DNA from 3 places in the Citrobacter freundii complex sp. 2025EL-00176 genome. Region 3 is predicted to be linked to each of the others. Evidence: predicted binding sites of a transcription regulator. Region 3 holds the regulator's gene; each other region holds the start of a gene.

Region 1 (3,568 bases), on a different contig from region 3:
TCATTAAAAAGGTCATCACCTGATCTTCATGGCGTTTAACGAACGGGATCATGCTCAGCGCATAGCCGAAGCTGGTGACGACGGTGACCCACAGCAGGCCGCTCAGCCAGTTAAAAAACTGGAATCGACGGTTGGGCAGCCCTGAAATTCCCGCCATGGTCGGCAGTAAGGTGCGCACGAACGCCAGGAAGCGCCCGGCCAGCAGCGCCATCAGGCCGTGTTGGTCAAACATGCAGGTGGCGCGCTGATGATATTTTTCAGGTAATTGTGCCAGCCAGCCTTTTACCGTGCGCGTGTTGCCCAGCCAGCGTCCCTGAATGTAACTCAGCCAGCAGCCCAGGCTGGCGGCGGCGGTCAGAATAGCTATGGTAGGTAAAAAACTCATCACGTCCTGAGCGATCAGCGCCCCAGCCAGCAATAACAGGCTGTCTCCGGGTAAAAAGGAGGCGGGCAGCAGGCCATTTTCTAAAAACAGTGTGGCGAACATTACGAAGTACACCACGCTCACAACGTGTGGATCCGCCAGCGCGGCAAAGTCGTGTTGCCAGAGCGCGGAGACAATATCTTGAATAACTACCATGGACTTTCCTGTGGAACAGCGTTTATGTGTGGATTGTACTCCTGAATTGTCCGGGATGCCTTGATCCCGGACGCAACAATTGCAGACTTTTCCACCAGAAGTGTCTGCATATATGTCCATCTATGGCAATGTTACTCGATTCGGGCAAATCCTGCGGCTAAATCGGCAATCAGATCGTCAACATTCTCTAAACCGATATGCAAACGGATAAGCGTTCCGCTGAAGTCCACCTCGCCTTGCGGACGGATTGCCGCAATGTGTTCCGGCTGGTTGGCGAGAATCAGCGACTCAAAACCGCCCCATGAGTAGGCCATGCTGAACAGGCTGAAGTGATCCAGATACGCGGCCAGCTCTTCATTATTAAGCTTCTTATTCAATACAAAGGAGAATAGCCCGCTGCTGCCGGTAAAATCACGTTTCCAGAATTCATGGCCTTTACTGCCGGGCAGCGCCGGGTGATTTACGCGGGCGACCTGTGGGTGGCTGGCCAGCCACTCGGCGACCTTTAAGCTGCTTTCATGATGCTGACGTAAGCGTACGCTCAGCGTGCGTAATCCACGGCTGGTCATATAGGCGGTATCGGCGTCCAGCATTTGTCCCATCAGATAGGCATTTTCGCGCAGTTGATCCCAGCAACGGGCATTGGATACCGCAGTGCCGACCATGCCGTCGGAATGACCAATCAGGTATTTCGTACCCGCCTGAATCGAGATATCAATACCGAAATCCAGCGCGTTGAACAGTACGCCGGCAGCCCAGGTGTTATCAATCATGATCACAGCATCAGGCGCAACGCTTCTGACGGCGGCAACAATTGCCGGCACATCATGTACCTCCATGGTGACGGAGCCGGGTGATTCCAGAAAGACAACTTTGGTTTTCGGCTGAATGTGCTTCACAATATCGGCGCCAATTAATGGATCAAACCAGCCCGTTGAGACGCCAAGTTTGCCGAGAATTTTGGTGCAGAAGTCCTGGCTGGGTTCATAGGCGGTATTGGTCATCAACACATGATCGCCTTGTTCAACAAAGGCAAGGATGGTGTTGGCGACGGCCGCCGCGCCGCAAGGGAACAACGCGCAACCCGCGCCGCCTTCCAGTTCGCACATGGCTTCCTGCAGCGAAAAATGCGTCAGGGTACCGCGACGTCCGTAGAAAAGCGCACCGTTAGCACGGTTGCGCGTGGCCTGCTTTTTGGCCTCAACGCTGTCAAACACCAGCGAAGAAGCGCGCTGGATCACGCTATTTACCGAGCCCAGCGTGTACTTTTTACTGCGTCCTGCGTGCACGAGTTTGGTTTCAAGTTGTTTGTCTGCCATGGTGTATTACCTGTTTTTATACGTCTGGATGTCTAAACTACCATGAATCAAAGATGACGCATCCTGCAGAACGGCCATACAGTAGAAAATAATCTCAAAATGCTTCTGGTGACTTTTTTACTGCGTAAGCGCAAGGAAAAGAAACCAAAGGTGCGGCAATATGTAAATAGTAATGAGAACGACTATCAATTCGACGTTGTTTTGATATGATTACGCTTAGATTTTGTGATTTGCGTCCTGGAGATACAGAGTGGGTAATAATTTGATGCAGACGGACCTTTCCGTCTGGGGTATGTATCAGCACGCCGATATCGTTGTTAAGTGCGTGATGATTGGGCTGATTTTAGCGTCAGTGGTCACCTGGGCTATCTTCTTTAGTAAGAGCCTTGAGTTCTTTACTCAGAAACGCCGTCTTAAGCGTGAACAGCAACTGCTGGCGGATGCCCGCTCTTTAGACCAGGCAAGCGAGATTGCCGCAGGATTCGATGCTAAAAGCCTGGGCGCACAGTTGATTAACGAAGCGCAGAACGAGCTGGAACTGTCGGAAGGCAGTGACGACAACGAAGGTATTAAAGAACGCACCGGTTTTCGTCTGGAGCGTCGTGTGGCGGCAGTTGGACGTCATATGGGACGCGGTAACGGATACCTGGCCACCATCGGGGCTATCTCGCCTTTCGTGGGGCTGTTCGGTACGGTATGGGGCATCATGAACAGCTTCATCGGGATTGCACAAACCCAAACTACCAACCTGGCCGTTGTTGCGCCGGGCATTGCAGAAGCGCTGTTAGCGACCGCGATTGGTCTGGTTGCGGCAATTCCTGCGGTCGTCATCTACAATATTTTCGCACGTCAGATTGGCAGCTATAAAGCGATGCTGGGCGATGTCGCGGCGCAGGTGCTGTTGCTGCAAAGTCGCGATCTGGACCTGAACGCAAGCGCCTCCGCGCATCCGGTACGTGCCGCGCAGAAATTACGTGTAGGGTAATGTTCCATGGCAATGAGCTTTAATGAAAACCTGGACGATAACGGTGAAATGCATGAAATCAACGTGACGCCGTTTATCGACGTTATGTTGGTTCTGTTGATCATCTTTATGGTGGCCGCGCCGTTGGCAACAGTGGATGTGAAGGTGAATCTCCCTGCCTCCACCAGTACGCCGCAGCCGCGTCCCGAAAAACCGGTTTATCTGTCAGTCAAAGCCGATAAGAGTATGTTTATCGGCAACAATCAGGTGACGGATGAAACCATGATTAGCGAGCTAAATACGCTGACAGAAGGGAAAAAAGACACCACGATTTTCTTCCGCGCGGATAAGACCGTCGATTATGAAACCATGATGAAGGTAATGGACACGCTGCATCAGGCGGGTTTCCTGAAGATTGGTCTGGTCGGTGAAGAGACCGTGAAAGCGAAGTAGCTTTCTTGCCGGGTAGTGGTTTTCACCTACCCGGCCTGCTTATCCTGATTCCACGCCCCACAAACCTGTTCTTATCTGTTTTCATCCAATGCGACCGTGGTTATCCTGGTCGGTTCGTAGTTGCCTTCGGACAGCTTGCGCGTCAGGCGTAAGGTGGCCGTTTCTCGCGCGAGTATATGCTGGTAGGTGCTCTCCAGCCGGGCCATGATTTTGTCCCGCAGTTCGGGTTGTTGGGCGATGATGGCCTCAATC
Region 2 (3,568 bases), on a different contig from region 3:
GGCCGTCTGGCTAAAGAAGACCCGTCTTTCCGCGTATGGACTGACGAAGAATCTAACCAGACTATTATCGCTGGTATGGGTGAACTGCACCTCGACATCATCGTTGACCGTATGAAGCGTGAATTCAACGTTGAAGCGAACGTCGGTAAACCTCAGGTTGCTTACCGCGAAGCGATTCGCGCGAAAGTTACCGATATCGAAGGTAAACACGCTAAGCAGTCTGGTGGTCGCGGTCAGTACGGTCATGTTGTTATCGACATGTACCCGCTGGAGCCGGGTTCAAACCCGAAAGGCTACGAGTTCATCAACGACATCAAAGGTGGTGTAATTCCTGGCGAATACATCCCGGCCGTTGATAAAGGCATCCAGGAACAGCTGAAATCTGGCCCGCTGGCAGGTTACCCGGTTGTTGATCTGGGCGTGCGTCTGCACTTCGGTTCTTACCATGACGTTGACTCCTCTGAGCTGGCGTTTAAACTGGCCGCTTCTATCGCCTTCAAAGATGGCTTTAAGAAAGCGAAACCAGTTCTGCTTGAGCCTATCATGAAGGTTGAAGTAGAGACTCCGGAAGAGAACACCGGTGACGTTATCGGTGACTTGAGCCGCCGTCGTGGTATGCTTCGTGGACAGGAATCCAACGTCACTGGCGTTGTTATCCATGCTGAAGTTCCGCTGTCTGAAATGTTCGGATATGCAACCCAGCTGCGTTCTCTGACCAAAGGCCGTGCTTCTTACTCCATGGAGTTCCTGAAGTACGACGATGCGCCGAACAACGTTGCTCAGGCCGTTATTGAAGCCCGTGGTAAATAAGCCACAGGATTAAAACCTAAGTCCCGTGCTCTCTCCATAGGGGAGAGCACTATAGTAAGGAATATAGCCGTGTCTAAAGAAAAATTTGAACGTACAAAACCGCACGTTAACGTCGGCACCATCGGCCACGTTGACCACGGTAAAACTACCCTGACCGCTGCAATCACCACCGTACTGGCTAAAACCTACGGCGGTGCTGCTCGTGCATTCGACCAGATCGATAACGCGCCGGAAGAAAAAGCTCGTGGTATCACCATCAACACTTCTCACGTTGAATATGACACCCCGACTCGCCACTACGCACACGTAGACTGCCCGGGCCACGCCGACTATGTTAAAAACATGATCACCGGTGCTGCGCAGATGGACGGCGCGATCCTGGTTGTTGCTGCGACTGACGGCCCGATGCCGCAGACTCGTGAGCACATCCTGCTGGGTCGTCAGGTAGGCGTTCCGTACATCATCGTGTTCCTGAACAAATGCGACATGGTTGATGACGAAGAGCTGCTGGAACTGGTAGAAATGGAAGTTCGTGAACTTCTGTCTCAGTACGATTTCCCGGGCGACGACACTCCGATCGTTCGTGGTTCTGCTCTGAAAGCGCTGGAAGGCGAAGCAGAGTGGGAAGCGAAAATCATCGAACTGGCTGGCTTCCTGGATTCTTACATCCCGGAACCAGAGCGTGCGATTGACAAGCCGTTCCTGCTGCCTATCGAAGACGTATTCTCCATCTCCGGTCGTGGTACCGTTGTTACCGGTCGTGTAGAGCGCGGTATCATCAAAGTTGGTGAAGAAGTTGAAATCGTTGGTATCAAAGAGACTGCTAAGTCTACCTGTACTGGCGTTGAAATGTTCCGCAAACTGCTGGACGAAGGCCGTGCTGGTGAGAACGTTGGTGTTCTGCTGCGTGGTATCAAACGTGAAGAAATCGAACGTGGTCAGGTACTGGCTAAGCCGGGTTCTATCAAGCCGCACACCAAGTTCGAATCTGAAGTGTACATCCTGTCCAAAGATGAAGGCGGCCGTCATACTCCGTTCTTCAAAGGCTACCGTCCGCAGTTCTACTTCCGTACTACTGACGTGACTGGTACCATCGAACTGCCGGAAGGCGTAGAGATGGTAATGCCGGGCGACAACATCAAAATGGTTGTTACCCTGATCCACCCGATCGCGATGGACGACGGTCTGCGTTTCGCAATCCGTGAAGGCGGCCGTACTGTAGGTGCGGGCGTTGTTGCTAAAGTAATGAGCTAATTATTGATTAATTAGCTTTGAGCTTAAAAGGGCGCTTCGGCGCCCTTTTTGCTGCCTGCTGTTTTGTTGCTGTCATATTTATTCGCATTTTTTATTCATTCTCCCGCCGCGTAAATAGCGTTGTGCTATTGTAATCATAACTATTCTCATTTACACTTTGCGCAGAAATTGAACGGGAGCGATCATGTACGTTTGTTTGTGTAATGCGATAAGTGATAAAAAAATTCGTCAGGCTGTTCGCCAGTTTCAACCTCAGTCCTTTCAGCAATTACGTAAATTTATTCCTGTGGGAAATCAATGTGGTAAGTGCATTCGCGCTGCCCGTGAAGTCATGCAGGATGAATTAACTCAAATGCCAGAATTTAAAGAGATCGCCTAAGTCACACTCTTTTTTTTGACATCCCGGTAGCCCCATCTACGCTCTAAGAGTGGAAGCGGAGGGACTATAAAATGAAAGGTGATGTTAAAATCATAAATTATCTCAATAAACTATTGGGAAATGAGCTTGTCGCAATCAACCAATACTTTCTCCACGCGAGAATGTTCAAAAACTGGGGGCTGATGCGCCTCAATGATGTCGAGTACCATGAATCTATAGACGAGATGAAACACGCCGATAAATACATCGAGCGTATTTTATTCTTAGAAGGGATCCCAAACCTACAGGATCTTGGCAAGTTAGGCATAGGCGAAGACGTTGAAGAGATGCTGCAATCCGATCTTCGACTCGAACTGGATGGCGCGAAAGACTTACGGGAAGCCATTGCCTATGCTGATAGCGTTCATGACTACGTCAGCCGGGACATGATGATTGAGATCCTGACTGAAGAAGAAGGGCATATTGACTGGCTCGAAACGGAGCTGGACCTGATTACTAAACTCGGGATCCAGAACTATCTTCAGACGCAAATCCGCGAAAAAAATTAAAGCTCTTAAGGAAGGACGTCGGTCCTTCCTGTATCTACGATCCGGACATCCAGCAGAAGTATCCCCATCCACTCAAGGCCAGTGCGGGCCCAAAGGGGATGATGGAGACCCTGCGTCGGGCACGAAGCATCGCCAGCAAGCCGTAAATGATGCCTGCAATGGCTGCGATGTACAAAATATAGGGCAGACTTTGCCAGCCGCTCCAGGCTCCGGTCGCCGCGAAAAGTTTGAAATCGCCATAACCAATCCCCTCTTTTCTATACGCTAACCTGACTATTTGGTTAACCAACCAGAGTGTGGCATATCCTGCGACTGCGCCGAGTATGGCATCGTGACAGTCGATGAATCCGGTGCAAGCATTGAAGACCAGACCGCACCATATCAGCGGCAGGGTGAGTTTATCGGGTAATAGCAAATGGCGTAAATCGATAATACACAAGGCCAGCGCAAACCAGAAATAGAGGAACAGTGCCAGAGCCAATCCGATATCATTAGGGTGGAGCAGGTAACAAAGTGGAGCGATAATGGCGCAAATTAGCTCCGACAGCAGATAACGAAGTGAAACCGTTTTTCCGCA
Region 3 (3,568 bases):
AAGGTCGTGCCGATCGACATCCCCACGCCTGCGGTGTAGCCCTTACCCAGCACGTTGCCCGCCATCATCTCTCCGGCGACAAACAGATTACGGCTTGGAAGCCCGGCAAAATGCACCGCGGCGTGTTCGTTCACTTTTAACCCAAGATAAGTGAAGGTGATCCCTGGCCGCAGGGCATAGCCGTAGTATGGAGGCTGGTCCAGCGGTCGCGCCCAGTGCGTTTTCGCGGGTAGCAAACCTTTGGTGGCGCAGTTATCCAGAACGGTGTGGTCGAACTGACCAGGCTGGCAGGCGTTGTTGTATTCCGTCACGGTGTGGGTAAAACGTTCGGCGTCCAGTCCTAACTGAAGGGCCAGCTCTGCCAACGTATTGGCCTGCGCGCCGGGAAAGACCGGAGGCATGAAGTGGCCGATAGCTTTACCATCGATGATGGAGTAGCCAATCTGCCCTGGCTGTTGCGCGACCAGACGCCCCCAGATGGCGTAGCGTTTCGGCCAGAAATCTTCGCCTTCATCATAAAAGCGCGCTGCGTCACGGTTTACCACTATGCCGAGCGAGACGCAGTCCACGCGGGTGCAAATTCCGCCATCATATAATGGTGCTCTGGCATCAATGGCCACGCAGTGTGACTGGGAGGGATCGCCGATAATGTCTGCTCCGGCATCCATCATAAATTTGAGCAGTACGCCCTGGTTAAAGCGCGTGCCGCGAATCAGGAAGTTATCCGCAGGCCACTCGCCGCGCTCGTTCTCTCCCCACGCTTCTCGCAGCCATTCGCGGTTTGACTCAAACCCGCCCGCGGCAAGCACGCAGGACTTAGCGGTGATGCGCTCTTCGCCTGCCAGCGCCGCCACGAACTCGCCATTACGCAGTTCAAGCGCCTGAACGGGAGTGTTATAGCGAATTTGAACGCCCAGCTTTTCTGCGCTGCGATAATAGGCATTCACCAGGGCCTTTCCACCGCCCATAAAAAAGGCGTTGGTTCGTGCCACGTGCAAAGCGCCAGAGAGCGGAGGCTGAAAGTTAACGCCGTGCTGGCGCATCCAGTCGCGGCATTGTGAAGAGGTACGGATCACCAGACGCGCCAGCGCTTCGTTGGTATTTCCTTCCGTGACGCGCCACAGATCTTGCCAGAATTCTTCTTCAGGATAGCTTTCCACCAGCACATCCTGCGGTGCGTCATGCATACAACGTAAATTACGTGTGTGTTGGGAGTTTCCCCCGCGCCATTCGCGGGGCGCCGCTTCGAGCAGGAGTACCGAAGCTCCTTGCTCCCGGGCGGTCAAGGCTGCACATAAGGCGGCATTGCCACCGCCAATCACCAGAACATCAACCATCGTATACTCCATTACCATTTAACTAATTGTTAAATTTGTAATTGAAATGTATACGCACAGGCTGTGTGGGCGCTATGACGTGACGCTAAACAGTGCTTTAGTTATTGTAAAGTGTAGCGCCAGGCCAGCTTCCGGCTTCCACCAACTGATGCATAACTTTCGTCAGCACCACACGGGCGGCGAGGCCTGCCGGGGTAAGTTCATCGTCAGAGAGGCTGACCAGAAAGTTAGGGCGGCTAAGTATCGGATTATGGACGCCGATCACTCTTAGGGTTTCTTTATCGAGATGCGAGATTGCCGCGCCAGGCTGAAGAGTGGCGCCAATGCCACTGCGCACGGCGCGCATCAGTAACGCCAGACCATCAATTTCGGTAGCGATCTCAATGTTCAGTGTGTGTTCCTGGCTGATGGCATCCAGCCTGCCGCGCAGACCGTGGCCCGGGCTTGGCATGATCAATGGAATATTTGCCAGTTGGGCAGGAGCAATATTGTCATCGACAATATCAGCCAGTAGGGCATGGGTCCCAATCAAAAACAGTCGCTCTTCAAGAATCGGTCTGGCGCTCCAGCGCAGGATCTTTTCTTTTTGAAACACGACAGCCAGATCAATCTGGCGGGTATTAATCATTCGTTCCAGGTTGCCAGAGAGACTTTCCACGACATGCAGGCGAACATCAGCATAGCTTTCCCGCATGGCGTGAATAAAAGGCATGCCGAGAACGGAAGCGGTACTGGGGGCCATACCGACGCTGACGTGTCCGGAAAGTCGGGCCTCGCGGGCGGCGAGGATTGCATCGTCTGCATGCCGGAGCGCCAGCTGCGCCTGGGAGTAAAAAGCCAGTCCGGCGCTGGTGGGCGTCACACCGCGCGAGGTGCGTTGTAGCAGGCGAATAGCAAGTTCATTTTCCAGACGCGTCATTTGCTGACTGAGCGCCGAAACGCCGATATTGAGATCGAGCGCCGCGCTACCCATGCTGCCGGTTTCTACAATACGCACAAAATAGCGTAGCTGGCGAAGTTCCATTTCAACTCTCCGGAAGGGCAATTGATTTTTACATTAAAGCAACATTGATGCAGAAGGAAGAGGGGGCTGGTCAAATTCAGCGCATAAAAAAAGCCAACCGGAAGGTTGGCTTTTCAGAAAGCGTCACATTATTTGCCGTCGTGCGCATGCTCATCTTCGCGGCAATCGCCTTCGGCGCAGTGGCCGTAAAGATAGAGGCTATGGTTGGTTAAGCGAATACCATGTTTAGCCGCAATCTCACGCTGACGCGCTTCAATGGATTCATCGCTGAACTCGACCACTTTGCCGCAGTCGAGGCAAATGAGGTGATCGTGGTGATGCTGTTGAGTTAGTTCGAAGACGGATTTACCACCTTCAAAATTATGGCGGGTCACGATACCGGCATCATCAAACTGGTTCAGCACACGATACACGGTCGCCAGACCAATTTCTTCACCCATATCGATCAGGCGTTTGTATAAGTCTTCCGCACTGACGTGATGGTTATCCGGTTCCTGAAGAACTTCCAGAATTTTTAAACGAGGAAGCGTTACTTTCAGGCCAGCCTTCTTTAATGCGGTATTATTGTCAGTCATGCGGAATCTGTCCTGTAGCTAAACGATTCACTTCATTAACAGAAGTGACAGAAATTGCACTTGAGAAATTGCATATCATTATAGAACTGCCATGGTTAAATGAAAACTGCAAGTCTCTGGCATATATTGTTAATCAAAACGTGGTATCGCCGACAAACACACTGCGCAACACCCGATTGGCATCCAGCCATTGTACAGGGTCACACGGAAAAGTTACAAATTTGTAGCAATTATTTTGATTGGTTTTATCTATTGATGCGGCGTAGATGACGATCTACGCCGCGCGAAATCAGGCATTGATGATTTCGTCGAGGTGCAGTTCTTCAGAGATCTGCTTAACCCATTTTTCTACGCGTTCTGCGGTCAACTCCGGCTGGCGATCTTCATCGATAGCCAGACCGACAAAGTGGTCGTCGTCAGCCAGTCCTTTGGACGCTTCAAAGTGATAACCCGCCGTTGGCCAGTGACCGACGATGGTGGCGCCGCGTGGCTCAATGATGTCGCGAATGGTGCCTAACGCATCGCAGAAATATTCTGCGTAATCTTCCTGGTCGCCGCAGCCGAACAATGCAACCAGTTTGCCGTTAAAATCAATGTCTTCGAGGGTAGGGAAGAAATCGTCCCAGTCACAC

Evidence for each region. Region 3 encodes Fur, which represses iron uptake genes when iron is present. Its sites were predicted from a motif close to ATAATAATGAGAACNACTATCAA; they were not measured.
Region 1: a site for Fur is predicted at 2,066-2,088, ahead of exbB (tol-pal system-associated acyl-CoA thioesterase). Genes of this name have one in related genera too.
Region 2: a site for Fur is predicted at 2,192-2,214, ahead of bfd (bacterioferritin-associated ferredoxin). Genes of this name have one in related genera too.

Annotation. Positions count from the first base shown of each region.
Region 1 covers NZ_JBRYHT010000003.1:290,306-293,873, forward strand. Annotated here, with positions in the region: gene yghB (DedA family general envelope maintenance protein YghB) at 1-580, opposite strand, end outside; gene metC (cystathionine beta-lyase) at 712-1,899, opposite strand; gene exbB (tol-pal system-associated acyl-CoA thioesterase) at 2,150-2,884, shown strand; gene exbD (TonB system transport protein ExbD) at 2,891-3,316, shown strand; gene ACVXHP_RS10365 (cytoplasmic protein) at 3,388-3,568, opposite strand, start outside.
Region 2 covers NZ_JBRYHT010000008.1:36,756-40,323, reverse strand. Annotated here, with positions in the region: gene fusA (elongation factor G) at 1-810, shown strand, start outside; gene tuf (elongation factor Tu) at 880-2,064, shown strand; gene bfd (bacterioferritin-associated ferredoxin) at 2,249-2,443, shown strand; gene bfr (bacterioferritin) at 2,515-2,991, shown strand; gene ACVXHP_RS15920 (prepilin peptidase) at 3,026-3,568, opposite strand, start outside.
Region 3 covers NZ_JBRYHT010000001.1:15,631-19,198, forward strand. Annotated here, with positions in the region: gene tcuA (FAD-dependent tricarballylate dehydrogenase TcuA) at 1-1,337, opposite strand, end outside; gene tcuR (tricarballylate utilization LysR family transcriptional regulator TcuR) at 1,435-2,361, opposite strand; gene fur (ferric iron uptake transcriptional regulator) at 2,490-2,936, opposite strand; gene ACVXHP_RS00105 (ryhB-regulated fur leader peptide) at 2,929-3,015, opposite strand; gene fldA (flavodoxin FldA) at 3,226-3,568, opposite strand, start outside.